2 regions of the Sphaerisporangium sp. NPDC051011 genome follow, and region 2 is predicted to be linked to the other one. Evidence: riboswitches for the same ligand, from Rfam matches in the RefSeq annotation. Region 2 holds a riboswitch; the other holds the start of a gene.
The links. A riboswitch is a leader RNA that binds a small molecule or an ion and turns the genes downstream of it on or off. The one in region 2 is predicted to bind cobalamin.
Positions count from the first base shown of each region.

Region 1: linked by a shared signal. The riboswitch ahead of cobN (cobaltochelatase subunit CobN) and the one ahead of metE (5-methyltetrahydropteroyltriglutamate--homocysteine S-methyltransferase) in region 2 are both predicted to bind cobalamin.

Region 1 is NZ_JBFAGG010000002.1:652,118-659,751, forward strand. Features, by position in the region: gene AB0H21_RS07110 (SDR family NAD(P)-dependent oxidoreductase) at 1-478, opposite strand, end outside; gene AB0H21_RS07115 (alpha/beta hydrolase) at 611-1,549, opposite strand; gene AB0H21_RS07120 (TetR family transcriptional regulator) at 1,670-2,233, shown strand; gene AB0H21_RS07125 (cobalt-precorrin-6A reductase) at 2,282-3,058, opposite strand; gene AB0H21_RS07130 (cobalt-precorrin-5B (C(1))-methyltransferase) at 3,094-4,182, shown strand; gene cobG (precorrin-3B synthase) at 4,199-5,665, opposite strand; cobalamin riboswitch at 5,802-5,927, shown strand; gene cobN (cobaltochelatase subunit CobN) at 5,989-7,634, shown strand, end outside.
Region 2 is NZ_JBFAGG010000027.1:34,819-42,452, forward strand. Features, by position in the region: gene metE (5-methyltetrahydropteroyltriglutamate--homocysteine S-methyltransferase) at 1-1,896, opposite strand, end outside; cobalamin riboswitch at 2,047-2,189, opposite strand; gene cobF (precorrin-6A synthase (deacetylating)) at 2,344-3,117, shown strand; gene AB0H21_RS38695 (MFS transporter) at 3,114-4,388, opposite strand; gene AB0H21_RS38700 (GNAT family N-acetyltransferase) at 4,471-4,950, opposite strand; gene AB0H21_RS38705 (CGNR zinc finger domain-containing protein) at 4,977-5,501, shown strand; gene AB0H21_RS38710 (TrmH family RNA methyltransferase) at 5,840-6,664, shown strand; gene AB0H21_RS38715 (hypothetical protein) at 6,673-7,002, shown strand; gene AB0H21_RS38720 (hypothetical protein) at 7,019-7,414, shown strand; gene AB0H21_RS38725 (hypothetical protein) at 7,482-7,634, shown strand, end outside.

The DNA of each region.
Region 1 (7,634 bases), on a different contig from region 2:
TGAACCCGTTGACGCCCCACTTCGCCGCCTGGTATGCGGCCAGCCCCGGGGTCGCGACGCGCCCGCCGACGGACGACACCGTGATGATGTGACCGCCGCCCTGCCGGCGCAGGATCGGAACGACGGCCTTGCTGACGTGGACGACGCCGAACAGGTTCGTCTCCACCTGCGCGCGGAACCCCTCCGGCGTGGAGTCCTCGACCGACACGAGGTCGGCGTACCCGGCGTTGTTCACCACCACGTCCAGCCGGCCGAACTCCCGCACGGCCGCTTCGAGGGCGGCGTCGACCGCGCCGGGGTCGGTGACGTCGAGGGGGAGGGCGAGCAGCTTGCCCGCATGGGTCGCGGTCAGGTCGGCGAGTTGCTCAGGGCGGCGGGCGGTGGCCACGACGCGGTCGCCCTGGTCAAGAGCGGCCAGGACGATCTCCCGTCCGAGGCCGCGGGAGCTGCCAGTAACGAACCAAACTTTGTCCGACATTTCAGTGTTCACCTTTCGAGAGCAGTTCAACAGAGGGCGGGGACGGCCGAGGGGCCAGGGGAAACCACGGCTGTCCAGGGGAGACCGAGGGAGACTGGAGAGACCAGGGAAGACGGTCAAGGGTGAGCGGGCTCAGGCGTAGGCCTTCTGGAGGTGCTCGCCGAGCAGGGTGATCGCCTCGCGCGCCACTTCCACCGGCTTGGTGTGGGTGAAGCCGTGGTCGACGCCGGCGAACTCGCGATGGGTGACCGCCACGCCCTTGGACGCGAGGTCGGCGGCCAGGTCGTTCATCTCGTGGCGCAGGGTGTCGTACTCGGCGGTCATGATCAGCGTCGGGGGGAGTTCGGCCAGCCGGGCGTAACGGGCCGGGGAGGCGAGGGGGTCGCTCGGGTCGACGCCCTTGAAGTACGTGCGGCGTACCAGGCCCATCATGGCGGGCGGCACCACCGGGTTCGGCTTCGCGGACATGCGCAGCGAGTCGTCCCGCACGAGGTCGGCGGCCCCGAACTCGGACGACACCGCCACCGGCCGGTAGCCGCCGTCGTCGATGGCCTGCTGTGCGACGTTCAGCGCGAACTTGCCTCCGGCGCTCGGGCCGCCCACCGAGACGCGCTCGCCGTCCCAGCCGTGGACGTGGCCGTTCTCGTGGATCCAGCGGAAGACGTCGTAGGTCTGCTGCTCGGAGATCGGGAAGCGGACCTTGGGGGCGGTGTCGTAGTCGGGGATCACGACGTGGCAGCCGATCTCGGAGGCGAGGTAGCGGGCGATGTTGTCCTCCTGGCGGGGCACGCGGATGATGAAGGCGCCGCCGTGGGTGATGAGGTGCACCGGGGGCCGCCTGCCCGAGGCGAGGGCCGCCGTGACGTCCTCGGGGGTGGGCGCGTAGAGCAGCGCCCGCACCTTCCCGTGCCGGGTCGGGATCGTGATGCGCGACGGCTTGGCGATCTTCTTGGTCGCGAACTGGACGTCCGGCGAGGAGTACTGCAGGCGGAACATGGCGGGGAACATCGCCTGCATCAGCCGGGCGGACAGCGCGTCGCGCCAGTGGATGGCGGGGTCGGTGCCGAGCATGGGGGGCCTCTTTCGTCTACGGGCGTCTGCCGGTCGAGCTAACTTCTAACCGGTTAGTTGGAAGCTAGGTCACCCCTCGCGGAGTTGTCAACTAAATGGTTAGGAGACTAGTCTGGGGGCATGCCGCCGAGAGATGCCGAAGCCACACGACGCCGCCTGCTGGACGCCGCTCTGCGGGAGTTCGCCGAGTTCGGCATCGCCGGGGCACGCGTCGACCGCATCGCCGAGGCGGCCGGCTCGAACAAGGCGCAGATCTACCACTACTTCGGCAGCAAAGATCAGCTCTTCGACGCCGCCTTCGAGACCATCGTGCGCGACACGGTGGCCGACACCCCGATCGACGTCCACGACCTGCCCGGGTACGCGGCCAGGCTGGCTCGCCGCTACGAGGAGCACCCGCAGGTCATGCGGCTGGCGACCTGGCAGCGCCTGGAACGCGCCGCCGACGCGCCCGTGCCGCTCGCCGTGAAGAGCGTCCGCGACAAGGTCGACGCCATCGCGCGCGCCCAGGACGAGGGCGTGCTGCCCCGGCACTATCCGCCCGGGGTCCTGCTCACCTTGGTGCTGCAGCTCGCGGCCGTGTGGACGGCGGTCAACCCCGAGTTCAGCGCCGCCATCGACATGGAGGGCGTCCGGCGCGAGGACGTCGTCGCCGACTCCGTCCGACGCCTGCTCGCCGGCTAGTGCATTCCGCTCCGGCGGATCGGCGCGTGCCCGGTGCTCCGCGGTGGTTCAGAGGGTTCCCGGTAGGGCGCGTAGCCAGGTCAGTGCGGCCTCCACGGTGTCCACGGTGTCCACAGTGTCCACGGTTTCCAGGGCGGCGGTCTCGGGGAGGGGTGGGCGGCGTACGACCACCACGGGCAGGGCGAGGTCGCGCGCGGCCGTGAGCTTCGCCCGCGTCATCGTCCCGCCGCTGTCCTTGGTGACCAGCACGTCGACGCGGTGCTCGCGCATGAGCGCCCGCTCGCCGTCGACCGTGTACGGACCCCGGTCGAGCACGAGGTGGTGGTGGGCGGGCATCGGCGGTTCGGGCGGGTCGACCGTACGGATCAGGAACCACAGGCCGTCCGCGCCGGCGAACGCGGCGAGCCCCTGGCGGCCGGTCGTGAGGAAGACCCTGCGCCCGAGCGCGGGCAGGACGGCGGCGGCCTCGTCCAGGGACGCCACCCAGCGCCAGTCGTCCCCGGCGTCCTGCCGCCACCCCGGACGCCGGAGCACCAGCAGCGGAACCCTCGCCTCCGCCGTCGCACGGACGGCCGAGGCGGTGATGCGCTCGGCGAAGGGGTGCGTGGCGTCGACCACCGCGCGGATCCCGTGCTCGCGCAGCCACGCCGCCATCCGGTCCGGGCCGCCGAACCCGCCGACCCGCACCTCGCCCTCGGGCAGACGGGGGTCGGTCACCCGTCCCGCCAGCGATGACACCACGCGGACGCCCGGGTCACGGACCAGCTCGGACGCGAGCCGCCGCGCCTCCCCGGTGCCGCCGAGTACCAGGACGCCGCCCCTCATCTGCCGCCTCTTTTCACGTGGTACATCCTTGGCCCATGACCACAGGGCTGCGGTACGGGTGGACGACCGGCGCGTGCGCCACGGCGGCCACCACGGCCGCCTACACCGCGCTGCTCACCGGCTCCTTCCCCGACCCGGTGGAGATCCTCCTGCCCCGGGGGCAGCGGCCGGTGTTCGCGCTCGCCGTCGAGGAACTGGTGGAGGGCCCGCCGGGCGAGGACCGGGCGCGGGCCGGGGTGGTCAAGGACGCGGGCGACGACCCGGACGTCACCCACGGCGCGCTGATCACCGCCGCCGTACGGCACGGAGCACCGGGGACGGGGGTGACGTTCCGCGCCGGACCGGGCGTCGGCACGGTCACCAAACCGGGGCTGCCGCTGGCCGTGGGAGAACCGGCCATCAACCCGGTCCCCCGTCAGATGATCCGCGACCACATCGCCCGGGTCGCCGCCGCGTACCGCGATGAGGGCGACGTGGTCGTGGAGATATCGGTCGAGAACGGTGAAGAGCTCGCGCGGCGCACCTGGAACCCCCGGCTGGGCATCCTGGGCGGCCTGTCCATCCTCGGCACGACCGGCATCGTGGTGCCGTACTCCTGCTCGGCGTGGATCGACAGCATCCGGCGCGGCATCGACGTCGCCCGCGCCGCCGGGCACGTCCACGTCGCCGCCTGCACCGGCAGCACGTCGGAGAAGGTCGCGACCGAGCTGTATGGCCTGCCGGAGGACGCGCTGCTCGACATGGGCGACTTCGCCGGGGCCGTCCTGAAGTACCTGCGGCGGCATCCCGTGCCCCGGCTTACGGTGGCCGGTGGCATCGGCAAGCTGTCCAAGCTCGCCGACGGGCATCTCGACCTGCACTCGGGCCGCTCCCAGGTCAGTACGGACGCCCTCGCCGCGATGGTGCGCGACGCGGGCGGGGACGAGGACCTCGCCGCACGCGTCCTGCGCGCGAACACCGCCCTCCAGGCGCTCACCATCTGCCAGGAGGCGGGCCTGCCGCTCGGAGACCTGGTCGCCACCGGAGCCCGCACCACCGCCCTTGGAGTGCTGCGCGGCGCCCCCGTCGAGGTCGACGTCGTCGTCATCGACCGCGCGGGCACCATCGTCGGCCGCGCGGGGTGAGCAGCGCTCAGCGGGCTCAGTGGGCATGGTGTGCGGCCCTGGCCGTCGCCACTGCGGCCGCGGTCTCCGCGATGCCCAGGTGGCGCATGCTTTCGCCGTCGGATTCGACGCGGTAGCCGTCCCCGGTCGCGACCACGAGCACGGCCGGCCCTCGGGGGCGCCCGCATTGACGCTCGCACCCCGCCCAGTGCACGGGCAACCTCCGTCCCGGGGTCTCGCCGTTGACGTCCGCCGTGGCCGCCTGAACCGTCGCGCGCCCGGTGCCGGACCGGCCGGTCGCGTGGGTGGCGTCGGCCTGGACGTCGGCCAGGGACTTGGCGCAGCCCGGACGTCCCGTGCAGGACGTGACCCCGGTCCACGGAGAGGCCGGGTCGGTGACCAGACCGGCCTCGCCCAGCCTCGCGAGCCACGATTCGGCGGTTTCCGGCCTCATACCCGGGACGATCACGCTCCGCCAGGGAGTGAGCCGTACCTCACCCGCGCCCGCCCGCGCCGCCTCGGCCAGCACGGACGCCTGCGCGGCCGTCAACCGTCCGAGCGGCGGCATGACGACGAGCGCCACCCGTCCATCGGTCTGGGCGAGGGGCCCCAGCCGGGGCGCGGGCCGATCGCCCAGACCGATGGACGGGGCGGGCCGGCTGCCGCCGAGTCCACCGGACGGCCGTCCGGACTGCTCCTGGAGGGGCGGTGACGCGGGCCCGTCCGCCGATCCGGGGCCGGCCACGCGGCCGGCTCCCGGCGCCCGTGCGGACACACGGGCGGTGATGTTCGCGGGGCCGTCGGCCAGCTCGGCGACGCGCCACGCGGCCGAGCCCTGGGCGGCGCGTTCGGCCAGGAACGCCTCGCCCGCGGCGATCATCAGGGGGACGACGTCGGAGGGCGCGGCGCGCAGTCCCGTGTCCCGCCCGGCCAGCAGCAACGCCCCCCGGACGTCCGCGGCGGGTGGCCGTGTGCTTTCGGTGGCCGGACGGGGGAGGTGCGCGGCGGAGGGAAGGGGGAGGTAGGCGACGTCTGCGGCGGGGAGCGCGACGTCGCCCCGTCCGTCGTCCACGGCGAACAGGAACCGGCCGGGCAGGTCCGCCAGGGCCGGGTGCGAGACGAGGGCCTCGTCCAGCTCGCGGACCAGCGGCGCCACCTCGATCAGCCCGCGACCGTCCAGCCCGGCCAAGGGGGACGCCAGGATGTTGCGCACGCGTTCGTGCGTGGCCGACGGCAGAAGCCCGATGGCGGCCATCCTTTCGGCGAACAGCTCCGCGCCCGGCCCGTCCAGCCCGCGCACCTGCACGTTCGCCCGTGAGGTCAGCTCGACGACCCCCGAACCGAGCGCCGCGCAGGCCGCGCCGAGTTCCGCGAGCCGCTCCCCGGTGAGCAGCCCCCCGGGCACCCGGACCCGGGCGACGGCTCCGTCCGCCGCCGGATGCGTCTGCAACGCCCCGGGGCAGGCGTCCGCCCGGGACCGCTCCCCGAACTCCGCATCTGCCACGTCGAGGATCGTAACCCGCCATCCGTCGTGAAACCGCCGCGGTCCTCCGGGCCGGCTCCTCGCACCCGGCGCGGACGGGGTGGGCGGGGTCGCATTCCGGCGGGGGGCGTGGTCTCATAGAGGCGACGGCAATACGGAGGAAGCCGGTGTGATTCCGGCGCGGTCCCGCCACTGTCACCGGGGAGTCAACCCCACCACAGGCCACGGCCCGGCAACGGGCGGGAAGGCCGGGGTGAGCGTCGATCCGGGAGCCAGGAGACTCCAGGCCGTGTGGACCTACTACCCGGGGCGCGGATCCCGAGTGAGGACGTGCCGTGCGCGATCTGCCAGTTCTCCCTGTTCTGCTGCTGTCGACCTCCGACACCGACCTGCTCAGCGCACGCGCGAGCGGCCTGCCGTACCGTCTGGGCAACCCCGCGAGGCTCGCCGCCGCCGACGTTCCCGCCCTGCTGGAGGACGCCGGGCTGGTCGTCGTCCGTCTGCTCGGCGGGCGGCGGGTCTGGGAGGAAGGGCTGGACGCCGTACTGGCGGGCCCGCTGCCGGTGGTCGTGCTGGGTGGTGAGCAGGCTCCGGACGCCGAGTTGATGGAGCTGTCCACCGTCCCGGGCGGGGTGTGCGCCGAGGCGCACGCGTACCTCGCCCACGGGGGGTCGGCGAACCTGGCCGAGCTGCACCGCTTCCTGTCCGACACGGTCCTGCTGACCGGCCACGGCTTCGCGCCGCCCGCGCCGACCCCGAACTGGGGCATCCTGGACCGTCCGGACGCCCGGCCCGTGGAGGCCGGGGTGGCCGTGCGGCCCGTCGTCGGGGTGTTGTACTACCGCGCGCACCACGTGGCGGGGAACACCCGGTTCGTCCAGGTGCTGTGCGACGCCATCGAGGACGCGGGCGGCCGGGCGTTGCCGGTGTACTGCGCGTCGCTGCGCACGGCCGAACCCGCGCTTATGGATGTGCTCGGCCAGGTGGACGCGCTGGTCGTCACCGTGCTGGCCGCGGGCGGCACCCGTCCCGCCACGGCGTCGGCGGGCGGCGACGACGAGGCGTGGGACGTGGGGGCGCTGGCACGGCTGGACGTGCCGATCCTGCAGGGCCTGTGCCTCACGGGGGACCGCGAGACGTGGGAGAGCAGCGACGACGGGCTGTCTCCGCTGGACGCGGCCTCGCAGGTGGCGATCCCGGAGTTCGACGGGCGCATCATCACGGTCCCGTTCTCGTTCAAGGAGGTCGACGCCGACGGGCTCCCGGTGTACGTGGCGGACCCCGAGCGCGCGGCGCGGGTCGCGGGCATCGCGGTCCGGCACGCGGCGCTGCGGCACGTGCCGCCCGCCGACCGGCGGATCGCCGTGATGCTGTCGGCGTACCCCACCAAGCACGCCCGCATCGGCAACGCCGTGGGCCTCGACACGCCCGCGAGCGTGGTGCGCCTGCTGGCGGCGATGCGCGACCGGGGGTACGACATAGGTACAGGCGGGGAGATCCCGGGCGTCGACCGGCAGGACGGCGACGCGCTGATCCACGCGCTCATCGCCGCCGGCGGCCAGGACCAGGACTGGCTGACCGAGGCGCAGTTGGAGGGCAACCCGGTCCGCATCTCGGCCGCCCGCTACCGCGAGTGGTACGCCACCCTGCCCGGGGACCTGCGGGAAGGCATGGAGCGCCACTGGGGCCCGCCGCCGGGCGAGTTGTTCGTCGACCGCTCCCGCGACCCGGACGGCGAGATCGTGCTGGCCGCGCTGCGCGCCGGGAACCTCGTGGTCATGGTGCAGCCGCCGCGCGGGTTCGGCGAGAACCCGATCGCGATCTACCACGACCCCGACCTGCCGCCGAGCCACCACTACCTGGCCGCGTACCGCTGGCTGGCGGACGGCTTCGGCGCGCACGCGGTCGTCCACGTCGGCAAGCACGGCAACCTGGAGTGGCTGCCGGGCAAGTCGGCGGGGATGTCGGCGTCCTGCGGCACGGACGCGGC
Region 2 (7,634 bases):
GGCGCGCAGGGGCAGCGTTTCGCGGAGCGCGGGCTCGTCCACCTGGATGACGTGCGTGCCGGCGCCCTCCAGGTCGGTCACCTCGTCGCGCAGGGCGAGCGCCACCTGCCGGGCGGTCTCCCCGAGCGGCTGGTCGTCGCGGACGAACGACCAGGCGAGCATGGTGACCGGGCCGGTGAGCATGCCCTTGACGGGGCGCCCGGTCTGCGACTGGGCGTAGGCGGTCCAGCGCAGGGTCATCGGGTGGGGGCGGGAGATGTCGCCGGCGAGGATCGGCGGGCGCACGTACCGGGAGCCGTAGGACTGCACCCAGCCGTTGCGCGTGGCGATGTACCCGTCGAGCTGCTCGGCGAAGTACTGGACCATGTCGTTGCGCTCGGGTTCGCCGTGGACGAGCACGTCCAGGCCGGCCTCCTCCTGGAAGGCGAGGACCTCGCGGATCTCGGCCTCCATGCGCGCGTCGTAGGCGTCCTGGCCGATCCGCCCGGCGCGCAGGTCGGCGCGGGCGGCGCGCAACTCGCCGGTCTGAGGGAACGAACCGATCGTCGTCGTGGGGACGAGCGGCAGGCCGAGCCGGTCGCGTTGCGCCCGGGCCCGCTCGGCGTAGGGCTGCGCGCGCCTGGCGTGCTCCGCGGTCACGGCGCCGGCGCGTGCGCGGACGGCTGGGTCGCGGGTGAGGGCCGAGGTCGCCCGGGACCGCAGCGCCTCCCGGTTGTCGGCCAGGTCGACGGCGATGGCGCGGGTGCCGCGGTTCAGGCCACGGGCCAGGACGACGAGCTCGCGGACCTTCTGCCGGGCGAACGCCAGCCAGGGCAGGACCTCGGGGCTGATGTCGGTCTCGCCGGCGGTGTCCAGCGGGACGTGCAGGAACGAGCAGGAGCCGACGACGTCGACCCGCGCCGCCAGCCCGAAGAGGGTCGCCAGGGTGGACAGCGACCTCTCAAGATCGTTGGTCCAGATGTTGCGGCCGTCCACGACGCCGGCGACCAGCCGCTTGCCCAGCAGGCCCCCGGCCGCGGCCAGGTCGCCGAGGTTGGCGGCGGCCGGGCCGGTGAAGTCGAGCCCGAGGCCCTCGATCGGCGACCTGGCCAGCACCGGCAGCGCCTCGCCGAGGCGGTCGAAGTAGGTGGCGACCAGGATCTTCGGCCGCTCGGCATCGGTTAGGGCGCCGAGCGTCCGGTAGGCGCCGGTGACCGCTTCCAGGACCGCCTCCGGCTGCTCCTGGACCAGGGCGGGCTCGTCGAGCTGGACCCAGCGGGCGCCCGCCTCGCGCAGCGCCGCGAGCACCTCGGCGTACACGGGCAGCAGCCGGTCGAGCAGGGTGAGCGGGTCGAAGTCCGGCGCGGCGTCTGGCGCCGGCTTGGCCAGCAGCAGGTAGGTCACCGGGCCGACCAGGACGGGCCGGGGATTGTGCCCGAGCGCCAGGGCCTCGCGCAGTTCGCCCACCGGCTTGGACGGATCGGCCGTGAAGACGGTGTCCGGGCCGAGCTCGGGGACCAGGTAGTGGTAGTTGGTGTCGAACCACTTGGTCATCTCCAGCGGAGCGACGTCCCGGGTGCCCCGCGCCATCGCGAAATACCCGTCGAGCGGGTCGGCGTCGACGACGGGGCGATGCCGCGGCGGAATCGCCCCCACCATGACCGTGGTGTCCAGGACGTGGTCGTAGAGGGAGAAATCTCCGGTGGGCACCTCGTCCAGCCCGGCCTCGGCGAGACCGCGCCACACGCCGGCGCGCAGCCCGGCGGCGACGGTCCGCAGCTCATCAGCGGTGAGACGACCGGCCCAGTAGCCCTCGACGGCCCTCTTCAGTTCACGATCCGGGCCCTGGCGCGGGTAGCCGTACACGGTGGCCAGCGCCGTGGGCACCTCGGCGGGCGCTGTGGAACTCTCGGCCATGAAACTCTCCTTCGCGAGTCACGGGAGACCTCGGCGGATCCCCGGGCGAAGGCGTGGCAGACCGGACGGGCACACGCCCGCAGTCGTCCCGCCGGCCCTCCCACGAGGCCGTCGAACGGTCACCGCGCGCGGTCGCGCGCGGGCAGTGGCAGGTCTTCGGACTCGTGGGCGCCCATCTCGTGCCTACTGGCCGTCGCTTCCCAGATCCTCTCGATCGGATCCAGTGCGTGTGACGGCGGTCGTTCCCACTCACCGCTGCGGGGCAGTCCCGGACTCACACCGGGTTCCCTCTTGCGACGCGCCTGCCTGGCGGGCAGGGCGAACCGACTGCTCCAGCGAGTCTAGGGGGCGTCGGCGGCTCGGGGCGAGTGCCCCCGCACCGGACGCCTGGGCATCTAGGGGTGGGCCGGGGTGCTCCGCGACTCGATGAGGGAAGGAGGCAGACTCGTGCGGGTGAAGCACATCCTCATCATCGGCATCGGCGCCGGTGACCCCGACCACCTCACCATCCAGGCGGTCAAGGCCATGGCCCGCGCCGACGTATTCTTCCTCCTGGACAAGGGCGAGGTCACGCACGACCTGGCCGACCTGCGGCGGGACCTCATCGGCGCGCACGCCCGGCACCCGTACCGCGTGGTCGAGGCCGGCGACCCCGAGCGCGACCGCACCGCCGCCGCCTACGGCGCGGCCGTCGAGGACTGGCGGGCCCGCCGGGCGCGGATCTGCGAGCGGCTCGTCCGGGACGAGCTGGCCGACGGGCAGACCGGGGCGTTCCTGGTCTGGGGGGACCCCGGCCTGTACGACAGCACGCTGGCCGTCGTCGAGGAGATCCTCGACCGTGGGGACACCCGCTTCACCTACGAGGTCGTCCCGGGGATCAGCAGCGTGTCCGCGCTGGCCGCGCGCCACCGCGTGAGTCTGACCCGGGTCGGCCGGCCGGTGCACGTCACCACCGGCCGCCGCCTGGCCGAGGACGGGCCCACCGCCGATGACGTCGTCGTCATGCTGGACGCCCACGGCGCCTTCGACGGCCTCGACGGCGACTTCCACATCTACTGGGGCGCCTACCTGGGCACCCCCGACGAGATCCTCGTGGACGGACCGGTCGCCGAGGTCGCCGGCCGCATCCGCGAACTCCGCGACGAGGCCCGCCACCGCAAGGGATGGATCATGGACACCTACCTGATCCGGCGCCTTCGCTCGGAGCCGTCAGATGCCTAGAGGGTGGTCGTCCGGTGCCGGGAGGCGTCTGGTCGATGATGACATCCGACGCGGGCCGTGACCATCAGAGCGACAGCGGTCATCGCGGAGAGCAGGCCCCAGGCTGGTGTGAAGCCGCCGGTCAGGTCCTTGAGCAGGCCGAGAGCCGGCGGCGCCGAGACGACGGCGACCTGGTTGACGGCCATGGCCGAGCCGAGGGCGAATCCCGTCCTGCCCGGAGGTGCCGATTCGGCCAGATAGGCGACCCAAGGGCCGTACCAGCCGATCCCGAAGAATCCGAGCCAGATGAACAACAGGCAGGCCGCCGCAGGCGACCGGCCCAGGGGAGTCGTCAGCGCCGTCATCCCCATCGTTACGGCGACCATACAGCTCACGACCCAGGCGTAACGTCCCGACCTGCTGCGATCGCTCCAAGCTGCCAGACAGATGCGGCCGGCGACGCCTGCCCCTTGGGTCGCCACGAGGACCAGGGCCGCCTGGCCTGCTCCGACAGAGGCGACCTCGTGGAGGTGGAGCACGGTCAGGACGCCTACCCCGCTGTGCACAGAGACCAGGCTCATCCCGGACAGGATGATCCTCATCATGGATGGTTCACGCAGCAGCCGTAGCCGTGCGCCGAGCGGCGACCTGAGCGAAGCCTGCGGCCCGGTGTCGTGGGGACCATCGTCTCGTGGAGCGCTTCGGGTAGGCGGGCTGCGGTAGAAGCACATGAAGACGACGGCGCCCAGCAGCGCGACGAGCGCGCCGGCCATGAGCGTAGCTCGCCAGCCGAGAGAAACGGCGAGGGAGGGTAGCGCGGCCGCGGCGAGTACGCCGCCCAGCGGCAGCCCTGCCTGGCGGATCCCCATCGCCAATCCTCGCTGGGACGAGTCAAACCAGGACGCCACAGATTTGCTGCCGCCGGGCTGAACGGGGCTGTATCCTGCGCCGACGATCAGCAGGACGATTAGTACCGATATGTATCCCGGAGCCAGGCTTCCCACACCCAGGCTCACGGCGATGACACTGGCGCCGATGCCGACGACCCAACGCTCGCTGTAGCGGTCCAGTAGTTCCCCGGCCACCAGCAACCCGGCCAGGGGGACCAGTTGGGCCGCTGAGAGCAAGAGACCCAGCTGAGTCGTGCTCAGGCTCAGGTCGCGTTGCAGGTGGATGCCCATCGCCCCGATGCCTTGTACGAAGAAGCCGGAGGCGGCCTGGGTGAAGGTGGCGACGCCGAGGACGACCCACCGGTATCGCCACCTGCGCTGCGTGAGTCCGCCATCGCTCATCCGGTTCCCGCCTCGGACGACGCGTCGCGGGGCTGGTCACGGCAGGCTCGGCCGGCCGATCGCTCGGTGCGCCGGGAATTCGTCACGGACGCCAGCACAGCGCGGGATCAGGGTGGTCGATGAAGCCGAGCTCGCGGTAGAGCGGTTCGCCCTCGCGCGAGGCGTACAGGTCCACTCGGACGGCCTGCCGTTCCCGGAACCAGTCGAGAAGGCCCCGCATGATCGCGCGACTGAGGCCGCGCCGTCGATACGCCGGATCGGTGACCACGCCGATCACGTGTCCGATCCGGCCGTTCCGCGAGTGCGGACCCGGGAACCACTGCTCTATGGTGCCGATACCGCAGGCGGCAAGGCCGTCGTCGCCGTCCACGACCAGGATCCGCGCATCCTCCTCCATCAGCTTTTGCTTCAGAACCGTGGCAAGGGCGTCCCGCCAGCCGTTTTCTGCTGAGGAGGGGTTGAAGAAATCGCCGCCGAGGTCCTCGAACAGCAACGCCCGCAGGCGGACAAGTTCCGCGACGTCGTCCTCCGACGCCTGCCGTACATCGGTGTGGTGTGTCATGGCGACCAGACTGATGTAATGGTCTTGTGCACCTCAACCCTTACGGCGAGGATGCCGTGAACCTGGCCGCGGCCCTGGCCAACCGGCGACCGGAGACCGCCGGGGAACTCGCGGAGCGCTGTCGCGCGGCCGGGCTCGTGCTGGAGCACCCGGTCACGGCGCAGGACCTGGATCGTGTCCATGCCGTACTGGACGCGTGGGAGAAGGTCGTCGACGCCACCGACGAGCACGAGCGTGCCGGACTGGTCAACCGAATGCTGGCGGAGTCCGCGGCCTACCCACGGCTGACCGACCACGCGGGTAGCGGCTGGCACCTCCACTACCGCGACGATCGGCAGACGCTCGGCTCGGTGCTGTTCGCACTCATCTCCGTGGGTACCGCGCTGCACCTGGTGGGGCGGGGCATGCACCGCCTCCGGCGATGCGCCGTGAACGAATGCGCCACGATCTTCGCCGACACCTCCCGTACCGGGCGGCAGCGCTACTGCTCCCAGCGGTGCGCCAACCGCGACGCGGTACGCCGGCACCGTGCGAGCCGCGCGGCCGGTTGACTCGCCGAATGGATGCGATCACTCGATGCGGACGGGGACCATTCCACAGCCTTCCGCCCACCCAAGCGCGTCACAGGCGTCAGCCCTCATTACGTACTGGTCCACCCTCCGGCTGCGGTCACGGGCGGGAAGGATCCGATGGACGGCCGTCAGGCTGCTGATCTGTTATGTGCGTTCGATGCCGTAGCTGCGAGTAGCACCAAAGCGGGCAAATGGAGTTTAAGGGGAAGTGTGGCGCGCGACCTCCGGGACTGCTTTCCGAGAAATGGAATCAGCCACTAGGTCGTGGTGTGGGAAACTGGGCGTTTGCTGGTGGAAGACGAAGATTGGGGCGCCGGGTGGGGGGTGTGCTGCGGGTTTCGCGGCCCAACGCGCAGTTTCAGCAGTGGGAGGCGCTGTCGCGGAACCGGAACAGGCGGCAGCGGGCGGGGGAGTTTCTGGTGCAGGGCGTCCGGCCGATCAGTCTGGCGGTGGAGCGCGGCTGGCCGGTGCGGGCGCTGATTTATGACGCTGAGCGGCCGTTGTCGCGGTGGGCGGCCGGGATGCTGGAGCGGGCCGGGGCCGACCGGGTGGCGATGGCGCCCGAGTTGCTGCGCCAGCTGAGCGGCAAGGAGCAGGAGGTCCCCGAACTGGTGGCGGTGGTGGCGCTGCCGACCGATGATCTGTCGCGGATCGCGGTGGTGCCGTCATTCGTGGGAGTGGTCTTTGACCGGCCGACCGGGCCGGGCAACATCGGCACGTTGGTGCGTTCGGTCGATGCGTTCGGCGGCGGGGGGCTGATCGTCACCGGGCATGCCGCTGATCCGTACGATCCCAAGGCGGTGCGCGCCTCCACCGGGTCGCTGCTGGCGGTGCCGGTGGTCCGCGTCCCCTCGCACCGCGAGGTGCTGGAGTGGGTGCACCGGGAGCGGGCGGCCGGTCATCGGCTGAGCGTGGTCGGCACCGACGAGAACGGTGCCGCCGACATCGCCGAGGTCGACCTGACCGGCCCCACACTGCTGGTGATCGGGAACGAGACCTCCGGGCTGAGCGCGGGCTGGCGGGAGGGCTGCGACGTCATGGCACAGATCCCGATCGGTGGCGCGGCCAGTTCGCTGAACGCCGCATGCGCCGCCACGGTGGCGCTGTACGAGGCCGCCCGCCAGCGTGGCCGCCGGTCTTAGGGGAGCCAGTGGCCTACCGTTACGCGGTCGTCCGGGAGAACCACGAGGATCCGGCCAGCGGCGGGGTGCTGCATTCGGCACCCGGGTTTCCCGCTTTCCCGGTGCGGCTGGCCAGCGAGATGTTCCAGCGCGCCTTGGCGCTACACGGGAAGAGTGCGGCCCTGGTGTGGGACCCGTGCTGCGGCAGCGGTTACTTGCTGACCGTCCTCGGGCTGCTGCACCCCCGGCAGATCACCGGAGTGCTCGCCTCCGACATCGAACCCGAGGCGTTGCGTCTGGCGGAACAGAACCTCGGCCTCCTGAGCCGCGCCGGGTTGTTCTCGGGCCGCCGATCTTGACGAGCGCGCCGGACGCCTGGACAAGCCCTCCTATGCCGCGGCGGCGCGTGCGGCCCGCCGGCTCGCACGCGGACTGCCGACCGAGGGCGGCCAGGTGCCGCACGCCGTGCGCCAGGCCGACGTGTTCGACCCCGACCAGCTTTGCCGGGTGCTGGACGGCCGCCGTCCCGGCCTGGTGGTCACCGACGCCCCCTACGGGGAGCAGACCGCCTGGCGTGGCCCCGACGGCGAGTCCGGGGTCGCGGGCATGCTGCGGGCGTTGGGGGCGGTGCTGCCCGAGGAGGCCGTGATCGCCGTCGCGGTCCGCGGCCGCCGGCTGCGGTTGGACGACGGACCGCGTGCGCAGGCGTCGTTCCGGATCGGCACCAGAGCCGTCGGGCTGTTCCGCGCCCGGTCCGCCGCAGCCCGCTGATCGCTCGGCACGTCGACCGCCCGGCGTGCCGGAAAATCCGGTGGACGGCGCCGATAACGTTCCCAGTATGCAGGTCATCGATATCGATCGCTTCGTGACGGACGGGTTCGCCAAGGTGGAGGCGGTCGTGCCGCGCGAGGTCGGCGACGCGGCCCGGGCGCTGCTGTGGCAGCGGATCGGGCTGTCGCCGGACGACCCGGCGGGGTGGTGTGGGCCTCGG